Regions from separate parts of the Planococcus lenghuensis genome, predicted to be linked through region 2. Evidence: riboswitches for the same ligand, from Rfam matches in the RefSeq annotation. Region 2 holds a riboswitch; the other holds the start of a gene.
What was found. A riboswitch is a leader RNA that binds a small molecule or an ion and turns the genes downstream of it on or off. The one in region 2 is predicted to bind lysine.
Positions count from the first base shown of each region.

Region 1: linked by a shared signal. The riboswitch ahead of B0X71_RS05995 (Na+/H+ antiporter NhaC family protein) and the one ahead of B0X71_RS08300 (aspartate kinase) in region 2 are both predicted to bind lysine.

Region 1 is NZ_CP019640.1:1,168,243-1,171,375, reverse strand. It holds gene B0X71_RS06000 (sodium-dependent transporter) at 1-134, opposite strand, end outside; gene B0X71_RS05995 (Na+/H+ antiporter NhaC family protein) at 340-1,920, opposite strand; lysine riboswitch at 2,027-2,215, opposite strand; gene B0X71_RS05990 (bifunctional metallophosphatase/5'-nucleotidase) at 2,270-3,133, opposite strand, start outside.
Region 2 is NZ_CP019640.1:1,633,950-1,637,082, forward strand. It holds gene B0X71_RS08295 (aspartate-semialdehyde dehydrogenase) at 1-260, opposite strand, end outside; gene B0X71_RS08300 (aspartate kinase) at 276-1,478, opposite strand; lysine riboswitch at 1,556-1,733, opposite strand; gene B0X71_RS08305 (hypothetical protein) at 2,773-3,133, shown strand, end outside.

The sequences.
Region 1 (3,133 bases), 470 kb from region 2:
TAAGGAATAAAGAATGCGCCCCCACCATTTTCATAGGCCACGTAAGGGAAACGCCATATGTTACCGAGACCGACTGCAGAACCGACCGCAGCCAATATAAAACCGGCTCTCGTTCCCCATTGTGAACGTTCCATAAATTTTCCTCCTTCAATTTTCCTATTTCCAATTGAGAAAAAATAGGAAGTTTGTTTAAATTCAGATTATTTAACTAATCTAAAATCAGTATAACGATGCTTCTGTTTAAAGTAAAGGTCATTTTCCCAGATTTTAAAGCTATGACTGCAATAATAAAAATCCCTACACCAAACGTATTAACCGTTTGATATAGGGAGTACTTTTTTAGCTTAACTGACTTTTCAGCGTTACGTGGTTGTCCCGCTTCGACCAGAAGAAAAACAATCCGGCAAGCAAGATTACAACTGTGCCAAGTGCCAGTGTCAGGGAACCGGTCAGACCAATCAGCAAATAGCCAACCGCCGCAATTCCCGCCGCAGTCAATGCATACGGCAATTGCGTCACCACATGGTCGATGTGGTTACTGCCAGCACCGGTAGATGACAGGATAGTCGTATCAGAGATCGGTGAGCAATGATCGCCGAATACAGCGCCTGCCAACACTGCAGATAAGGCAGGTAGCAGCAGTTCCGGCACTTGCGCTTCAATCATGATTGTACCGGCAACCGGAAGCAGAATGCCGAATGACCCCCAGGAAGTTCCAGTGGCAAAGGCCATTCCACCTGCGAGCAGGAACAGAATTACCGGAAGCAGACCGACCGGAAGGTTGGATGCCGTCACGATATTCGCCAAGTATTCACCGGTTTGCAGGCCACTGATCAGATACACAAGCGACCATGCCAGGATCAGTATCGCCACAGCTGTCCACATGGACTTGATCCCTGCCCAGATGCCTTTTCCGATCCAGACAGGTTTAGCTTCGCTGTTACGGCCGATCTGCAGGGCATAGAGCCCGATTGCAGTCAATGCTCCCGCAAGTCCGCCGGCGAGGAGTGAAGCCGGTACATCCGTATTTTCAAACATGACCCAAACATCCAGCACCTGACCGCCGTTCTGATAACCGGTCCACAGCATCGCAGCCACAGTACCGGCAATCAGCAGTACAATCGGCAGTACGAGATCGCGCACTTTCCCGTGGCCATGCTCCGGAAATTCTTCCTTCAGTTCACCTGGAATAGGTTTGGCAGGATCATAAAGTTCCCCTGAAGTCAGCGCCCGTTCTTCATGTTTCTTCATTTCGCCGAGATCAGTATCGGAAAACGCAGTAAAGAATACAATAGCCAGAGCTGCAATAACATAAAAGTTCATCGGCGCCATCCATAGGAACGCTTCAAGCGCAGTATAATCCAGCAATGTCTGGCCGGCCAGAATCGTGCCAACCATTCCAATGATAACCGCTCCCCAACTGGAGACCGGAGAGACCACACAGACCGGTGCTGCTGTTGAGTCGATATAGTAAGCAAGCTTTGCTCTGGAGATCTTGTAGCGGTCTGTGATCGGCCGGGAAACCTGGCCAACTGCCAGTGCATTGAAATAATCATCGATGAAAATTAAGATGCCTAGAAACACGGTCAGCAGTTTAGCGCCGCGGCGTGATTTAACCCGTGCAGCTGCCCAGTCTGCAAATGTCCGGCTGCCGCCTGACAGACTGACAAATGCAGTGATAATCCCGAGCAGCAGTAAAAATAAAATGATATAGACATTATAGGCATTGAATCCGCCATCCCAGAACGTTACAGCAAACGAGCTCCAGAGAGCTTCTGCTGAAGCCCCGGGTGCAAACGAACCAAGAATCAGTGCAGCTGCGAGAATCCCGACGCCAAGCGACAACAGCACGCGCCGTGTAAGCAGTACCATTGCGATTGCCAATATTGGCGGCAGGATTGAAAAGATTGTGTTCTCCATGTAATAATTCCTCCTGTTGTTGTGACAGATAAACAGAAACGCAAAAAGCCGGCTGCATCCTGTAGAGAGGCAGTCGGCTTTTCCGTCACCGGGGCATAGTCCAGCACCGGTCTGTAGCTCTCCATTCATGCGCATCTTCCCGCACAAATGACAGTGCCATTCTTATTCAGAATGGCCCCAGCCCGACCTCCGGTGACTCCGGACGATCAGCTTCGGCAAACCTCCCTTTCCCACATGGTCATTGTTGTCATCCTCGCATGCGGTACTGATGAATGTTGCAGCCTCTACCCATCACTATTCAATTCTTCAATATGTTATCAGGTGCTCTCCGATTAATCAAGTCTTTTCGTTAGAATCGCTTTTGAAAATACAGTGCAAATACGTCCCGCAGAAACTCCGGCATAAAATACGTCTTCTGCGCCCGCTTCAGCGATGGAAAGAAATGACCGAACGTGAACATATCAAGCGTGATCAATCGGTATGTGTGATCCGGTTGAACCGCATTCCCTTGCACTTCAAGCGTATGGCCGTTCATCTGCAATTCCCGGTGAATCATCTTGCCCATCACCGTTCCCCGGAAACCGAGGCCTTTCAGTTGAATCTCCGGCCACTCGCTGTTTAATGATTCGAGATAGATTTCCCGCAGCTCCGCACCCGACAATTCAATCAGACATGGATTGATCGGATGTGGCAGTAATTGATGGAAATCAAATCGGGTCACAATCCCTTCTTTTAAGTCTTTCATGAAGATTCCGGCATTGAACATGGCACAATCAGCACCGGAAAACAATAGAAGCGCTTCAGCGAACTCATCCGCCATTTCCGAGTCCTTGAACCATTCCGCCTTTAACAGACGCCGATTGGAAAAAACCGGATCACTCAGCATGTCTTTCCCGTAGGAAAGCAATCGGTGATTGAACTCCGGCTCCGCTTCCGGTAAGGATGCCGTTTCAACAAGCCGCGCCCGGCTGCTATGTTCGCCTTCAATTGTCACATGGCCGATATATGCACCAAACTTTCCCGCTGCCCCGAGCAGGACTGCATCGATCTGCTTTCCTTCATGAAAAACATGATGTGTGTGTGCGCCAAGAATAATATCAATGTCATTACTTTCAGCTGCCAGAATTTCATCTTCCCTGATGCCAAGATGAGATAAGCAAATAATGATATCCGCCTCTGCTCTGATAGCTGCTGCCGCTTCAATGAGTGCTTC
Region 2 (3,133 bases):
TGCCGTTCAAACAGCGGAGAGAAGGTTTGGCTTGTGCTGCCCCCGGCTGACATGAGGACATAATCAAAACCGCCATCTGTTTTTTCTTCTGTCAACTCTTCTACAATAAGTGTCCGGTCTTTAAAAGGAACTTCCAAACCCGCCGAGCGCTTGGAGGAAAACAGTACCACCTCATCCGCCGGAATATCTTTTTTCTCCAATAATTCGATCATTTTGCGGCCGACGAGTCCAGTCGCACCAACTACTGCCAATTTCACCATCTGTAAATCCTCCTTTTATAAATCAAAGCGGCCACATAATAAGCGGGCGGCATGTTCGCCGTTATCGGCATCAACCACATAAGAAATGGAGATTTCAGATGTCGTGACCTGATAGAACGGCACGTTCGCTTCAATGAGCGTCCGGAATACTTTCGAGGCGACACCGGTCATATCCCGCATGCCGGAGCCAATGACCGACACTTTAACGAAGCGGTCCTCGATTTTAACGTACAAATCCGGATAAACTTCCTGAAGCTTGCTGAAAATTTTCTGGATCTGAGTCTCTTCCGTGTCTTTCATTGTGAATGACAGCTGCAAGCCGTCGTTATTCGTAATTTGTGAAATCATATCGACATTGATTTCTTCCTGTTCGAGGTACATGAACGTGTTATCGAGTAATACAGTATCGTATTGCGGATACGTCAGCGTGACATGGATCATGTCTTTATCGAGCGCGACACCGGTCACTGCCTTTTTCTCAAGCATTTCAGTTCTCGCCATTACCCAAGTTCCTCTCTCGTCCGATAACGTTTTCCCCAAGTAAATCGGAATGTTGTAGTTTTTTGCAATTTCCACACTGCGGGTGACCAGTACACCTGCCCCGAGCGCGCTCATTTCCATCATTTCTTCATAGGATACTTCTTCGAGCCGGCGCGCTTCCGGATAAATGCGCGGGTCTGTGCTGTACACACCGGCTACATCCGTATAGATTTCACATGGACTTTCGAGTGCAGCGGCGAGTGCAACTGCCGTCGTATCGGATCCACCGCGTCCAAGCGTCGTAATTTCACCGTCCGTGTTAAATCCTTGGAAGCCGGCAACAATGAGCACATCGTGGATTTCAAATAATTGCTCAAAATAATCGGTGTTGATTTTCGAAATTTTACTTTTTAAATGGTGGCCGACTGTTTCAATTCCAGCTTGGAAGCCGGTCAGCGGTTTCGCCGCCACATCCAAATCGTTCAGCATGATCGACAGGTAGGAGATGGTCTGCTGTTCACCGGTTGTCAGCAAAACCGCAAGATCCTGTTCTTTCGGTGTTTTCGTGATTGAACTCACCGTTTTCAGCAATTCATCTGTCGTCTTGCCCATGGCGCTGACAACCACGACAAGCTGTTCGTCGCGTGCGGTCCGGTCTTTTAAGTATTCTGCGATGGCTTTGATTTTGTCGATGCTGGCGACTGAGGTGCCGCCGAATTTCAGTACACGTCGTTTCATAGGCTGCCTTCTTTCCGGAGAAATAAAAAAGACAAGCCGGGCTCAGGAGCCCGACTTGTCTATGATCTGTCTTATATCCAAGTGGAAGCACTCCATTATTCCGAGAATAATGACAAATTGCATACTCTTAATATGCAATCCAACGGCAAGCCGCCTGCAAGCAGACTTCCGTTTCGGCAATTCTCCCTTTCGCTTAGCCCAAGTTGCAGCTTTCGGGGCTTAGGTACTCATGATCATTGCGCCTCATCCATTGTGTATGAAGTTTTCAAAGTTTCAATGTTGTGACTGATTATACGGGAAGGCAGAATATTTGTAAACCGATAACTGAAAAAATTACAGAAACTTCTATGGGGCCGGCTGCATGAGATACCTGAACAGCCCCGAACTGGAAACAAATTGTAACTTCTTAAGCGGGTTTACCGACAAATGAAAGTAAGAAAGAAAATCACTCGCCTGATTTTCGTGGATGGGTAAATGAGTTGTCCAGATAAAGTGAAGTGACTGAAGTGTTTCTGTAGATGTAATCCATCTATGCTACACTTAAGGAAGGAAATCCCAAATAGATTAAAATGGTGCAGAGTTGATGGATCGGGATGACGATCTCAGAAATAGCATGCATGTAAAAGTATATTTTACTATAAGTTGTTAAATCAAAGAAGGGACTTTTACAAAACGCTTTCGTCGCTCAGGGCATGGCTCCCACTGTAAGCCGGGAAGAACACCCGTCTTATAGCTCCGCCCAGCCCACGATCGCGCCGGCGCTTCGTCAATTGTAAACAAACCAGTAATCTTTACTTTTTCATTATTTCGACGTGAGGAGTGGAGCGATAGCCAGTCTGTATAGAGTATTTACGCCTACTAACGGTCCTGTTGAAGAATAGGGGGAGACTCTGTGATTCGGATTTTGTCATCATTTTAACTGGCAATTGGATTACGGCAGCCACTTAGCTGCAATGAAGTTTAATAGGAGAAAGTGAAGCGCCAACAAATAATGTACAGAAAGCGAATGACGGCATGGTGGAGATTGTTCTGCCTTTACTGGGATGGGCTCCCGGTTCAGTGTTCGCGCCATTTTCTCCTGTTCACCGTTGTCTCTGCGCAGTTTCCGGAATCGTTGAATTCGTGGGATGGGTAGTGGCCGTGTATCCGATGTGTTGTTTCCGGTGATTGTTCTGGCAGGTGCCTATTTGCTATCCGAAATGGCATGCTGAATGAAATAAGGTGATGGGCGTCTGGCTAAGCGAAGCGAGGACTTTGCCTGCTTGCCAGTATCCTGTGGAAGGGGAGAAGAGCGATGGAAAAAACTGCAGGTTATTTAGCCGGCCTGCTTTTTGCTGCTGCGCTTACCGGTTGCAGTGAAGATGGAAGCGAAGCGGTCAGTGAAGCGGAGCCAATAAAAAGCAGCGCCGAAATGGTGACGTCATTCGAATCGACGGAAGAAATGCAGACTGAAGCTGACGTAATTGTTGAAGGGGAAGTGCAGGCACAGGAAGTCGTGGTGCATGGCGATTTGCCGTTCACAATTTCCGAGATTGCCGTGATGGAAGGATTCAAAGGAGAGTTCAAGGCAGGTGACACTATTCGGGTGTTGGAAACGGGCGGTACCTATCAGCCGGAAGGGAAAGATGGAGAAGCCCTGCCGGAAACGGATTTCG